DNA from 2 places in the Psychromonas sp. CNPT3 genome. Region 1 is predicted to be linked to the other one. Evidence: predicted binding sites of a transcription regulator. Region 1 holds the regulator's gene; the other holds the start of a gene.
The links. The regulator sigma-54, encoded in region 1, starts transcription at its own class of promoters, with help from an activator protein. The targets are predictions, from matches to a motif close to GTTGGCACGNNNNTNGNNT.

Region 1 (7,509 bases):
CGCGGTGCCTGTCTTGCTCTGCCATTTGTTCTAAAACGGCTTGATAAAGACTATTTGGAATACCACGTAAAATATAGGCAAGTTCATTACTTTCCATGCCCTCTGTTGCAGCCACCAGATCACTGGCTTTCATTAAACTAATAATACCGTCTTTGGCATCTTCATTTAATTCTTCAAGGATCTCACCTTGTTGGTCGTGATCAGTTAAATTCCAGAGGATTTTACGGTTTGCGGGGGGGGAAGATTCAAGTAACAATGCCACATCACAGGCTGGCATTTTTTCAAGTAGACGACGTGTTGAGACAAACATACCACTTTCTAAAGCGTTATTAACTTCGATTAGGCGTTGCTGGGCATTTTGTAAATCACTGTTTTCCAACATGGAGTGGCCCCTTTTCCTTATGCTTAAGCTAACTTAGCGATGCAATAGCCTAAGTCTACTTTTGTGTATGGCCTTTAAATTCGGCTCTTATTTTGTTGTTTTTATATTATAGTAAGTCAAGACACCTTGTTTGCTTAGCGATCTTATGTATTTTACCGCTTAAGTTATTGCGTATTGTAGAGATTTGTTTGCTGATAGCTACTGCTTTATCGTTATTTTAAACATTTATGTTCAATTTGTACCGGGTAATGATTTTTAAAGCGCTTCGCCAGTTGCTCCGCGACATAAACGGAGCGATGCTTTCCACCAGTACACCCAATTGCAATGGTGACATAATGACGATTATTATTTTCTAAATGTCCAAGCCATGATTGGAATAAATTATCGATTTGATTAATCGTTTGCTTTACGACGGGAAAGGCATCTAAATACTCTTCGATGCAAGGATCAAGTCCGGTATATTGTCGTAAGTCTTCTTGCCAGTGTGGGTTAGGCAAAAAACGCACATCAAACATGTAATCAGCATCTTCGGGATGCATATATTTAAAACCAAAGGATTGAATGACTAAAAGAAGTTTACTTTTACTGCTACCTTGTAAATAAATTTTTAAACGCTCATTGAGATCATGAATAGATAGGGTCGTAGTATCAATAACGAGAGAGGCTTTCTCTTTGATAGGTTGTAACAGTAAGTGCTCTAATTCTAATGCTTGTGATAAGGACATTTTTTGCTTAGAAAGAGGATGTAATCGTCTGGTTTCGCTATAGCGCCGAATAAGCTCTGTACTGTCAGCATCAATGTAAATGATGTCGCTTTCGACTTTGTCTTGCAAGCGTTGCAATAAATCAGCTATCTGCGAGGATTCACCGGGAAGATTACGTACGTCTAAGCTAATCGCCACTTTATTGTGCTTAGCATCGACATTTTCTAATAATTGTTCAAGTAAGGCAAAAGGGATCCCATCAATACAGTTATAACCCAGATCTTCAAGCACATGTAGTGCGATAGTTTTACCCGATCCAGAGCGGCCACTGATGATGATTAACTTCATAGTTAAGATCCCTTAATTGATTTTTAATTACATTGTAAGCATTCAAACAATATTTTATCGTCGGTCGCACTTCTTAATTGGCGTAAGAGTGTTTTATCTAATAATTTTTCACTGATGGTTGCAAGCGCGCTTAAATACTCTTGGCAACGATCTTCGGGCACAAAGATAGCAAATAAAATATCCACACTTTTACCATCTGATGCATCATAATCAATACCCTTTTGGCATTGTAAAAAAACACCTGTTGCGGGTAAGTCGCTGGAAATTTTAATATGTGGGATCGCAACACCAGAGCCAACCGCTGTTGAGCCGATTTTTTCTCGGGCAATGAGTTCATTAAAGAGAACTTGATGATCAAGGTTCAATGTTTTAGCCGCACTAATACTTATTTTTTCTAAAGCCGATTTTTTGCTGTTGCAATTTACTTGGCTAAAGACTGAATCTTCAGTTATTAAGGTAGATATTTTCATAGGGATCACTTTTTTTCTGTTCAATAGATGCAACAGAGATAATCATCTTTATTTTAAACAAGCTGATGTATAAATATTAAGCGTTTAAATAACGCAATAATAACAATAACATTAACATGAACGATGCGCTCCTAGCTATTTTTTTGCTAAGCGCTTTTTCTTTTTATTGAAAAGGCGCGAGTTTAGCAGGTTGTAAGTGCATTGCCATGTGTAAATCACTATTTTTTAATTTTTATCATACTTATAACTCATTATAGTGCATTAAATTAACTGTTTTCTTTGATTTGACGGGGGGATGCCTAAGGATTCTCGATATTTTGCAACGGTACGTCGAGCCACTTTAATACCTTGATCATCAAGTAATTTTGTCATTTTGTTATCACTTAATGGTTTGTTATTAGGTTCGCTTGCGACTAATTTTTTAATTAAAGCGCGAATAGCGGTGGACGAGCACTCTCCGCCACTTTCTGTCGCCACATGACTTGAGAAGAAAAATTTTAATTCATAAATACCACGTGGCGTATGCATAAATTTTTGGGTGGTGACGCGAGAGATTGTTGATTCGTGCATTTCGACTTCAAAGGCGACATCATTGAGTACCATCGGCTTCATCGCTTCATCACCGAGTTCAAAAAAATCTTGTTGCTGCTCTACAATGCATTTTGAAACCTTTAATAAGGTATCATTACGACTTTCTAAACTTTTGATAAACCACTTTGCTTCTTGTAAATGGCCTTTAATAAATGCGTTGTCAGCTTTACTGATCTTGCCTTTACAAAGGTCTGCATAATGTTGGTTTATAGATAAATTTGGATCACAGTCTTGATTTAAAGAGACGCACCATTGATCCGCTATTTTTTTTACATACACATCTGGCACAATATATTGCGCCTGACTGCTCTCTATTTTATTACCTGGGCGAGGCTCAAGGCTTTGTATTAAACGCATAATATGGGCTAATTGTGCTTCTTTTAATTTAGTCTTTCGTGCCAACGTTCGATAATCACGGCTTGCTAAAAGTTGCATATGTTGATCAAGGATCATTAACGCTTCTTGGCGCCAAGGCGTATCTTCACTTAGATTTCGTAATTGAATTTGTAAGCACTCTTTTGTGCCTCGAGAGGCAACGCCAACCGGGTCAAAATGTTGTATACGCTTAAGGACGGCTAATATTTCATCGAGCTCTAAATCATCTACATCTTTTTGCAAGCTTTCTAAAATGGATTCACAGCTACTGGTTAAATAGCCTGATTCATCGATAGAATCGATGATATTGGCTGCAATTAATAAATCGGTATCAGAAAAGGGAGTTAATTGCATTTGCCAAACAAGATGATCTTGTAAAGTGGTACAGGATTCGCCTTGATAAACACGATCTTCGCCATCAAAGGAGCTTCGTCCGGATGAGATGGTGGTGGTCGGAGGCGGAGTATAGGCCTCATCCCAGTTATTTTCGACCGGAAGATCATCAGAAAACTCTAGTTTAGAGATCGCCTCAGCAGTATCTATTTGACTACTATCTTGTTCTTTTTTTATGTCTTCAAGGCCACTATCATCCTCTTGCTCAAGAAGAGGATTTTCATCGAGCGCATTTTGGATCTCTTGTTGTAAGTCTAAGGTAGAAAGTTGTAATAATTTGATTGCTTGTTGTAATTGAGGGGTCATTGCAAGTTGCTGACCCATTTTCAATTGTAAACCTTGTTTTATCAAAATACTTTCTTCCTTACTAGTAGAGTTAATGACGATAACTATAGCTTAAATGCATCGCCTAAATAGACTTCTTTAACTTTGGCATTAGATAGGATCTCCTCCTGAGTTCCTATCGCGATTATTTCTCCATGGCTAACGATATATGAGTGCTGACATACATCTAATGTTTCGCGTACATTGTGATCCGTGATTAAAACGCCTAAGCCTCGATCGCGTAGTTGTTCAATAATTTTTTTAATATCGAGTACTGAAATAGGATCAACACCGGCAAAAGGTTCATCTAATAAAATAAACTTTGGATCGGTTGCGAGTGCTCTGGCTATTTCTACGCGTCGCCTTTCACCCCCAGAGAGGCTCATGCCTTTGTTATCTTTAATATGATTAATATTAAAGTCATTAAGTAACGCATTCAATTTTTCAGTGCGCTGGGCAGACGTTAGGTTTTTACGCGTTTGTAATATACCCATAATGTTTTCAGTTACGGTTAGACGTCTGAAAATAGAGGCTTCTTGAGGTAAATAACCAATCCCTTTTTGCGCTCTAATGTGCATGGGTTGATGTGAGATATCTTCATCATCAATGCATATTTTACCTTCATCTTGTTTAACCAGGCCTACCACCATGTAAAATGAGGTGGTTTTTCCTGCGCCATTTGGGCCTAATAAACCGACAATTTCACCCGTTTTAACGGTTAAATTAACGCCATTTACGACGGTGCGTCCTTTGTAACTTTTTACGAGTCCCGTTGCGATCAATTCAGCCATTTTTATTTTTCTTTTGTTGAGTTAGGTTTATTGTTGTTTTTTTCAAACTGAGCCGGTAAAAAAACCGTTTTAACCCGTTTTTCATTATTTTTATCACTCATCACAATCAACTCTTCGGTGTTTAAATAATAAATAATTTTAGCGCCGTTAATGCGACTGTCTAATTGCTTAACTTGTGCATTGCCTGTTAGCGTGATTTTAGATTTAGCGACATCATAATGAATGCTATTTGCTTGCGCATTAAAAGGCCGACCATCTTCTTGTGTTTGATAAAAAGTAGCGACGTTACCTTTTGCTAACATTTGCTCATGATTAGGCTGTGCAGTACGGGTGACAATGAGTTTATCTGCTTTTATGATAATACTACCTTGGGTGAGTAAAACATCATCAACAAAGGTAATACTATTATTTTTCATTTTGGCATGCTGACTAATAGAGCTAACATGAATAGGTTTTACATAATCTGATTCTAGCGCCCAAGCACTAAGTGAAAAGAGTAGGGCACTGCTGATCAAACCAATTTTAATTTTTTTCATTAAAATACACCGCTTTTATATTGTTTTTTACTATCATTTCGTTACTCAGTAGTGAAGCCCACATTCCGACACCTTGTTGATGCATTTGCGGACCATCCCAAGTAATAAACAGATTTGAACTGATTTCTTTTTTATCCAGCAGTAAAGTGAGCTCTTCAGTGGCTATATTTTGTATGAGTTGATCTAAACTTAGGTTTTCAACGCGCACATCATGAGTCAATTTTAATGTGTTTTCATCTTCTAATAAACCATCTTTACTACTTATCTGCCAAGTACTTATTTGATTATTATCTTTATTTCTAACATACACAATAACACGTGGATTAATAAATACGGTGTTATTTTTCTCGCTAAAAGTTGTGGCTTTATCGGCAAACATTTTGTGGCTAATATCACCTAGCGTGTCAAAATGTGTACTGCTTAAATTATAGGCAGTGTAATTTGGATTGTGTACTTTTGATATTTTATAGAGTGGCTCTGCTTTAAAATAAGACCAAAAAAGAAAAGCGATGAGCAGGGCAGCAAAAGGGATAATATGGCGTTTTTTCATTTATTTATTCACTTTTACCGGTGGTTATCTGTAATTTATGATGGCACTGTAAAAAAAGGTCGCAAATTTCACGGACAGCGCCAAAGCCACCGCGCGTTTTTGTGACTAGGTCCGCACCTTGTATCACTAACGGATGAGCATCGTTAACGGCCACTCCCAGCCCGCATGCTTGAATAACGGGTAAATCGACGACGTCATCACCGATATAAGCGACTTCTGATGCATTTAAGTTCAGCTTAGTAAGTAAAGATTGATAAACACTTAATTTATCTTCTTTACCTTGAAAAATAAGAGAGACACCTAAAGCTTGCATTCGATTGGCGACAATATTTGATTGTCTGCCGGTAATAATAGCAATCTCGATCCCTTGCTGCATAATCGCTTTCATACCGAAACCATCTTTTGTATGAAAGGCTTTCAATTCTTCGCCTTGGTTACCTAAATAGATACGGCCATCTGAAAACACACCATCAACATCACAGATAAGGAGTTTTATTTTTTTGGCGCGTTGATAATTGACCGCGCTGATGTTTCCGTAAGGTGTTTCGATCATTGTATTTCTCGTTAGCTAAGGTATTAAAAGACATTGTTACGGTTATCAGTAAAAAAATAAAGACTTAAGTGCTGATAATGTCTTATTTTAGCTAACATCGATAAGTAGAGTGTAAAAAAATATTTTTTATCAAAGTAAACGAAGGTTTATAGATTTAAAGTTTGTATAAAAAAGCGTGCCTTATTACACTGTCATTAGTTTTGTTCACTACGTAGATATATTTAATGAAAAAAGACATTCATTTACAGATAAAGAAAATGCACTTTAGTCGTTCTGGACGGGTGTTGTTTGATCAATTAGATTTCGAATTCGAACGTGGGAAAATAACGGCTATCTTAGGCCCCAGCGGTATAGGTAAAACAACCTTGCTCAAATTAATTGGTGGCCAGTTGCGCGGTAGCAGTGGCGAAATTATTTTTAACGATATACCTATCCATGATTGCGACCAAAAAACACTTTTTGATGCGCGTAAAAAAATGGGTATGTTATTTCAAAGTGGTGCTTTGTTTAATGAACTAAGTGTTTTTGAAAATGTGGCTTTCCCATTACGCGAGCATTATCAACTCGATGAGGCGTTATTAAAAACATTAGTATTGATGAAGCTTGAAGCGGTTGGTTTACGTGGTGTGCAACATTTATTACCCATAGAGTTATCGGGTGGGATGGCAAGACGTGTTGCATTGGCGCGGGCCATTGCTTTAGATCCTGAAATGATCATGTATGATGAACCTTTTACCGGACAAGATCCTATCTCAATGAATGTGTTATTAAAACTAGTGAAACAGTTAAATAAAACATTAGGTCTCACCTCTATTATTGTTTCTCATGATGTCGATGAAGTGCTATCGATTGCAGATAATGTGTATGTACTTGCACAAGGCGAGATTATTGCGCAAGGCAGTGTCGATGTATTATTAAAAGAAAAAGATAATGCATTATTACAGCAGTTTCTACTTGGTCTTAGTGATGGCCCTGTGCCATTTCATGCAAAGGCAGAACCCTTTAAAACCGAATTGGCTAAGGTTAATCTATGAATTGTTCTTTTGTCAGTGCGGTAGGGCGAGAAAGTCTCGCCTTGATACAAGTGAGTGGGCGTGCGTGTCTTTTATTAACGCGCACATTGTGTGTAAAGCCTCATAAAAAATTGTTTTCATTATTTATTGTACAAATATTCCAACTGGGTATTTTATCTTTGCCTATTATATTAACGGCAGGATTATTCATTGGTATGGTGCTGAGTTTACAAGGCTATTATGTGTTGGTGGCTTATGCTGCAGAAGAAAACCTAGGCAGCATGGTCGCATTGTCCTTATTGCGAGAATTAGGGCCCGTTGTGAGCGCCTTACTTTTTGCAGGGCGCGCAGGCTCTGCGTTAACGGCTGAAATTGGCTTAATGCAAAGCACTGAGCAGCTTGCAAGTATGGAAATGATGGGCGTATCGCCTTTAAAGCGCGTACTAGCACCGCGTTTATTAGCGGGCGTAATAACACTA
Region 2 (7,509 bases), 1.5 Mb from region 1:
TAACACGGCTTTTTGTTTTTGATATTCAGCTGCAGTCATCGCAATGGAGTAAGCCTCTTGTCCCGAAGAACTTGCAGCTGACCACATTTTGATACTTTTCTTATTTTTTAATATTTCAGGAAACATTTTAGAGCTTAATAATTCAAAAGGGTAACGATCTCGGAACCATAATGTTTCATTAGTTGTCATAGCATCAATAACAGCCGTCCGTAATGATCGATTCTTATAACTCATCGCTTCGTTAATTAAATTAGTAAGTGTATCGATTGCAAATATATCCATTAATGGGATCAATCGACTTTTCACCAAATATTGTTTATTTCCCCCAAGTACAATGCCACATTGCACTTCTAAAAAATCTGAAAACTTTTTATAAATATCTTCGGAAAGCGCTCTCACAAATATAATCTCTCTTTTTAATTGTTTTGATCATCTAAATTAATGACTTTTTGTACTGCTGTGGCCAACTCATCAGGGTTAAACTTTGCAATAAAGTCGTCAGCCCCCACTTTTTTAACCATGGCCTCATTAAATACACCACTTAATGACGTATGTAAAATAATATGTAGGCCAGCCAATGCAGGATCAGCCTTAACCTCCGAGGTTAGGGTATAACCGTCCATTTCAGGCATTTCAACATCTGAAATCATTAACGCATAACGATCTGTCACAGATCCTGTTTTCGATATCTTTTTAAGTAAATCTAATGCTTCTTTACCATCTTTTACCATATCGCATTCTAAACCTAATGCGGTGATAGCTCTTTGTATTTGTCGTCTTGCTACCGACGAGTCATCCGCAACCAGTATTTTTTTATCTTTAATTTTTTCTTTAATAGTAGGATCAATCACATCTGCAGTAACATCGGTATTAACAGGTGATATTTCATCTAATATTTTTTCAACATCTAAGATTTCGACTAAATCACCATCGATTTCCGTCACTGCCGTCATATAGTTAAAGCGTCCAATACCATTAGGTGGTGGTAATATATTTTCCCAGTTAATATTGATAATACGCTCGACAGCGCCAACGAGAAAACCTTGAATTGAACGGTTATATTCTGTAATAATAATAAAACGCTCTTCAACATTTTCTATCGCACGCCCGCCTGTTGCAAGGTTCATATCGATAACAGAGATAGTTTGCCCACGAATATGCGCAATACCACGAATGGTTGGGTGTAATTTAGGTAAGCTAGTTAAAGGGGGACACTGCAATACTTCTTTGACTTTAAAAACATTAATACCGTAGCGCTGTTTACCGCCTAATTTAAAGAGTAGTAATTCTAAGCGATTTTGCCCGACTAATTGAGTTCGCTGGTTTACTGAGTCTAACACGCCTGCCATATAATCTTCCTTTTCTCTTATAACTTATCAAAGAATCATTCTATAATGATGCTTAATAATTAATTAAACTCTATTGAGTGCTTATTCATCCATAAATAGGATCTTTATGTTAATACGTTTTTTTATCCTTTATATCAGTTTAGGCTGTTCTGCTTCTTTTGCTGAAACTAATTATAAAAAAGACATCGAAAACTTCGCAGAAACTCTTATTCTTAATGAATATAATGCAATATATCCAAAAAACAATGAACAAAAAACCTCTATTATCGCAGTTCCTTTAAATAAAAGAATAACATACAAGAAATGTTTATCTCCTTTTTTAGGTGAGATTGTGTCAGGAAAATTAAAAAACAACGTATCGGTCAAAGTGACATGCCCCAATAAGCCACAATGGTCAACTTATGTACGCGTCCGTTCTCATCGACTTTTCCGCACCATCATCAGCGCTCAAGCTTTGCGTAAAGGTGAAACATTAAACAATAACAATATAAAAGTGACTTATTTAACAAAATCCCAATTGCGAGGTGGTAGCTTTTCACAAAAGAAAATACTTATCGGTAGCCGCCTCAAACGTAATATGGGTGCTCAAAAAATAATAAAAAATAGAGATGTTTGTTTTGTCTGTCAAAAAGATCAAGTGATCATTAGCGCAATAAAAGCAGGATTAGTAATTAAAACTTCAGGAATAGCCCTAAATAATGCTAATATTGGAGAATCTGTTAGAGTCAAAAATTCACGTTCTCAACGTATTGTTGTGGGCACCGTCTCTGCACAAAAAGAAGTACAAGTTACTTTTTAGAGTAAATTGCACTTTATTTTAGAGACGTATTGTTTTAATATTTCACATTGTTAAAAAAACTTTACATTTAAACACTTTTTTTTGTTTTTTTACTAAAGAAAGTACGCGTTTCGCCGATATAATATAAACATGATACTTTTGGAATATAATTATGAGCATCAACATTAACCGCCAAGCGACACAAAAAAACATTGTGGTTGAGCAGCATAAGGCTCAGGCGCAAAAATCATCTGTCAAAAACGCACAAAATGTTAATAATGATCAACATAAAGATTCTGTGCAATTAACGTCACAAGCGAAGAATATAAATAAAATGCAACAACAAGGTGCGACAGAGCCCCAAGTAAACAAACAGCGTATTGAATCACTAAAAGCCGCTATCACTAACGGTGATTATAAAATCAATACAGAACGACTCGCACAGCGCCTCAGTCAATTTGAAGGTGATTTTAGTCGAATTCTGAAATAAGTTTTAAGCTGAGATAATTAAACAATGCCTATTGAAAAGCTAAATCGACAATTAATATTAATTAATGAATTGCACCTGATATTGGAGCAAGAAACGACGTGTCTAAAAGAAAAGAGCTTTTCTCATCTCAGTGAAATTTTGAAACAGAAACAACAAAAATTAACTTTAATCGCAGAGCTAGATAGCGTTTTATCGCGTCCGGCCGATTTACAACAAATAGAAAATTCAACAACGGCTCAGGAAATAAAGAAAGAAATTCTTTCTTGCCTTGCTAAATGCCAACATATTAATAGTATTAATGGAAAATTAGTAGAGTTAGGTATGCGCAGTAATAAACATCTGACTCAACTTATCAAGCAAGCAACAGGAAAGAACAGCATCACCTATGATCAAAAAGGGATGCTAAATAGTGGTCAACTTTTAGGTAAAAACATTCAGGCATGATCAATAATAAATCGCTTTCTTACGCGGCTTTGATTGTTCACCTATGATATTTGAATACGGTAACGCTTTCATATCCAGAACTAACTCCGTAATATAAAGTTTACCTTCATGGTAACTTTTTAACACCCGAGCACCTCTAACTAACCCCCGAACCTTACTTCGAACACGAGCGCTTTGTATATGCACACCAGAAAGCTCGGTTTCAGAACTCAGTAACACGCCATATACTTGCTCTGCCATTTCTTTATAAGCATCCAATTTAGATGCTTTGATAGCGTTTAGTATTTTTTCTTCTAAGGTTGCCCCTTTTTGAGTCGCAACAGGTGCATAACCGACAGAGGTAAAGCTATGCACGTCAGTTTGCTCTTTTAGTTCTTCTTGGGTTGGCAATAACATATTATGTGATATTGGCGTACATGAAAAAAGAAACAAAGTACTACAAAGCAATACTGACAACGAGCGATAACATCGATTAATGTTCATTAATATATCCTTGCTAAAAAACGAAAATGGCAATGCTAATCAAGCAAGAATTAAGCCAGCTTCGACTAAAAAAACACTTTTCACCTAAGCATTGCGCTTTTATCGACAAATATAAGTCACTATCTGTTCTTATTTAAAGAGACATCGATAACGGCTACCAGTATTTACGAGTAGTGCTAATAGGAGAGAGTGTAATACAGAATGGATGAGTGATATTAGGAATTTCTCATGTCTACCTGACACTTGAGGCGTCCTTTGACTTACATCTATAGCATAAAGTAGATTTATATATGCTTAGGTATAAAAGCAAAAATGCAACGAGATAGGTTCGTTGCATTTTTTGTTTTTTATTGGCACCTAAATAACACGGCGAATAATACAAAGCTTTCAGTTTGCTAGCGCTATTTAACCAAGTGAACTTGCGCTCGGTTGTTACGTATTTGTTGGCTATTTCTATTATAATATTGATTAGTGCGATAATCGTATTCCCCCCCCACAAACATACCATGAGGAATAAAAGCACTGCTGGTAGATTCCACAATACTAGTATCGGTATTGACGATACGTACATTTAAAATAAGCCCTTCTTCATTGCGAGACATTGTTCCGGTAAAAATACGGCGCACATCTATATTTTTATTTAATCGTTTCCAGTCGCGAGTTAGTGCGAATTCACCTCGTGAGGTGATCTGAATATCTCCCGTCAATTTATAATCGACAACCTGCAATTGGCGGATATGTAATTCATGGATAAATAACTCCGTTACTGTCTGCCCTATCCAGTTGGTTTTTTTATGATCATTCAAATCGACTAGAGATGTTAATGCAATCGCTTCGCCTCTGTATCGAGTGGGAAAGTTAACCAATAATTGGTCGGCCATCTTACTGACAACTTCTGATAAAATCAGTGATTTCTCACCATTAAAAGAATATAACTTGCCGTACCCCTCTACTTGCGAAGTTTCTCCTGGTAAAAAAGCACTTTTACCAGAATTACTATATGAATTAGCAATATAATAATAAAGATACTCGCCATCACGATTATTTTGATTTTCTAATACAGGTTGGTAATTTTGGGGGAGATCACTTGCTGTCGAAACTTGCTCTACAGGCTCAAGAAGAGCGCAGCCCGAAAGAAACAATATAACACTGAATGCCGACAATAATTTTTTCATTCAATACCTACCTAATTATAATTCTAAAGAATGCTATGGATAATTTACTTAGCTTATCGGCACCCGCCCCATAAACTTTAATAAAGTTACACGGATTAAAGCACTTCCTTTCATAAAGTGGCAATATATACCACATCCAAGCTAATACTTACCTAAATACTAAATAAAGCAAAAATCGAGCCAGATTTATTTAGCTATTTTATTACTATAAATTAGCGACCTAATTTGGATATAAAAAAACAAAATAATAAATATCTCTTATTTTTCCCATTTAAAACAAAGCGTTTAAATCTATTGACGCATTTGCATATTCACATAGCTTGAGTATAATCAACGCATCTCTTCATAGCTCAACAGGATAGAGCACCCGCCTCCTAAGCGGATGATTTGGGTTCGAGTCCCGATGAGGAGACCAATTAAAGCAACACAAATAAAACCCAATAATAAACTACAGTTGTTAATTGTTTAAGCGTGTTATTACCATCAACTCTCATTCCCACCTTTAAATTTAATGTCCTAATCCGCATGCTAGATTGCAGTTAAAAAATCACAAATAATTACGTAGATCCTTTGTTAATTTTGTTTTATAAAATTAAAATTAATTTATATCTTATACCAAAGGAATTAATTAAGTTTTCATGTATTGCGCAGGAAAAATTAACCCTAGCAAGGCGTGAGTTGTAGGAGAGTGTTGTTATCACTTCAAAACTCACAACGCAGGGTGGGATAATTTCAACAAGCAAGACGGGTAACCTTTTTAGTTCCTTTGCTATTAGATTAGAATTTTCGACAAAACCTTAGTACCTTGTTCTCGCATATTAATAGAACGGACAATGTATGCTATGTCCGTTTTATATTTAATTAAATAACCAATATTGAATAGGATCAGAGGGGCATTCGAAGGGACCACATTCTGCAAAAGTACTCAACACATTAAGTAGAGTAACGAAAAGTACAAGGGCAATTGCTACTTTACTTAGCACCGGCATTTGTACAAATGTTTGGTACTTTATTTCTTTATATTGTGAAGAAAATGACAACATGACAGCGCTTCCGAATACGATCACAACGAAAGAAATGAATGCCCAAGTATAAAAATGAAAAGAGAAGAAGGGATCACCGTAAAAAGGAGTACCGGGAATAACATGTAGTGAAATTTGTCTAAGAGCGACACCTGCACCAAATAAAGCCCCAAAGATCATAATGCCGTAATGCGATGTTCTTGGGCCATATACAACATTACACAGTAGACCAAATAAAACAGCAACAAATCCAACGCGTTGTAATAAGCATAAAGGACAAGGTAACTCTCCTGCAACAAATTGAGAATAGAAGGCGAACATCAACACAAAAGTGATTGCTATGGCGCCAAGTGCATTAAGTTGTCGTGAAAATGATTGAGTCATATTTTGCATCCTAGAGTAAAATAGAGAGTGAGTCGCTTGCATGATGTGAGAGCCAAAATAAACTCACAATGATAGATAGACTAAAAGCGTAAATAGCCAATTTTCGATTACCTTTTATTGCTAATAAGATAGCGGTGAAATATAAAAAAAATATTAATGTCATCATAAAATTCTCCTTGCTGAGTTATTGCAGGATAATTGTGTTAGCGAATATTTATACTTTCATTAACAGAATCAAAACTGCCGTTATATATGGATATCAATTATCCGGTTCAATATTAAGTACATAAGCACTAAGTGGTATTTAAAACTGTCGTTAGCGGATCATTAACCTCCCCTCTTCTTAACTACTTATTAATAAATTTTATTGTGAAAGACTAGAAATTTAATAGAATAAACCGATATAATCGGGTGCATTCTCGTAACAACTTATACAACACGCAACGGGATACTACTATTTATGTTGAAGCGTGACGGAAAGATCTCATCTTTCGTGAATGCTATTATTTGAGATATCGCACATGGAAATAACATGTCACTTTCTATTTTATGCAAATAAACTTGCCCTATAAAAGAATCAAAAGAGTTGCGCCACTTTTAACTATATTTTATAAATTCTTTGCAGGTGTACGGCGTTATCCCCCTCCTGACTCGTTTATTATTTATAAGACGCAAAATGACCATATCACCATCATCGAAGATGATTCTACGCATTTCCCTAAAAGTAGATAATGGCTAGCATCAAGCCCCTGATTTTTTACAGAAAAAGGTCGACCTCTAAATATTCGTAGATGCCTATCAGCTTAAGGATTAATAAATCGACTTAACAACCCCATCAACCTGTTCACGGCGTCAAAAAAACCAATTTACTTATAATGAATTTAATTTGCTTTCTATTACATTTCTGCTTTTAACTAAATTAATAAAGCTAATAACAAAGCATTTCACACAGCACAATGCATTAACGTAAATTTAACATTAATGTAACACGCGCCATTATAACTTTTTTAAAGAAAAAAACTACACTGCACTTTATCATGTGATACCAAAAGAATTTAATAGAAGATAGGATTTACCCAGTCTCTTGTGCATAGACACTTTAGATGCTCAACTAAAATCTAAAAACATCCAAGCGCGACTTACTTGATCGACTCAATTAATAATTTAAAAAATATTTTGAGCACTATTTTTTACAGTGTGATGGGTTAATCGGGATGTGTTTGTCATCAATATAGTATTTTCAGTAAGCTCACCTTAAGTATTTTTAAAACGCACCACAAAGTGTTTTTAGCCATGTGTAGCATGATAAAATAATATTTTTCAGGAAAAAAATTAATGTCGGAGACGATACGTTCATGAGTATCGTTTGTATTAAAGGAGGGAG

Region 2: the regulator sigma-54 is predicted to act here: its motif matches at 3,586-3,604, upstream of PCNPT3_RS03255 (LPP20 family lipoprotein).

Annotation. Positions count from the first base shown of each region.
Region 1 covers NC_020802.1:2,287,723-2,295,231, reverse strand. Annotated here, with positions in the region: gene mgtE (magnesium transporter) at 1-382, opposite strand, end outside; gene rapZ (RNase adapter RapZ) at 595-1,434, opposite strand; gene PCNPT3_RS10130 (PTS sugar transporter subunit IIA) at 1,458-1,904, opposite strand; gene PCNPT3_RS10125 (RNA polymerase factor sigma-54) at 2,166-3,611, opposite strand; gene lptB (LPS export ABC transporter ATP-binding protein) at 3,653-4,378, opposite strand; gene lptA (lipopolysaccharide transport periplasmic protein LptA) at 4,381-4,914, opposite strand; gene lptC (LPS export ABC transporter periplasmic protein LptC) at 4,901-5,464, opposite strand; gene kdsC (3-deoxy-manno-octulosonate-8-phosphatase KdsC) at 5,469-6,017, opposite strand; gene PCNPT3_RS10100 (ATP-binding cassette domain-containing protein) at 6,242-7,051, shown strand; gene mlaE (lipid asymmetry maintenance ABC transporter permease subunit MlaE) at 7,048-7,509, shown strand, end outside.
Region 2 covers NC_020802.1:724,129-731,637, reverse strand. Annotated here, with positions in the region: gene PCNPT3_RS03280 (CheR family methyltransferase) at 1-399, opposite strand, end outside; gene PCNPT3_RS03275 (chemotaxis protein CheV) at 417-1,349, opposite strand; gene flgA (flagellar basal body P-ring formation chaperone FlgA) at 1,456-2,148, shown strand; gene flgM (flagellar biosynthesis anti-sigma factor FlgM) at 2,300-2,617, shown strand; gene flgN (flagellar protein FlgN) at 2,642-3,061, shown strand; gene PCNPT3_RS03255 (LPP20 family lipoprotein) at 3,062-3,544, opposite strand; gene PCNPT3_RS03250 (FlgO family outer membrane protein) at 3,946-4,719, opposite strand; tRNA gene PCNPT3_RS03245 (tRNA-Arg) at 5,059-5,134, shown strand; gene PCNPT3_RS03240 (disulfide bond formation protein B) at 5,577-6,125, opposite strand; gene PCNPT3_RS14240 (DUF5993 family protein) at 6,136-6,291, opposite strand.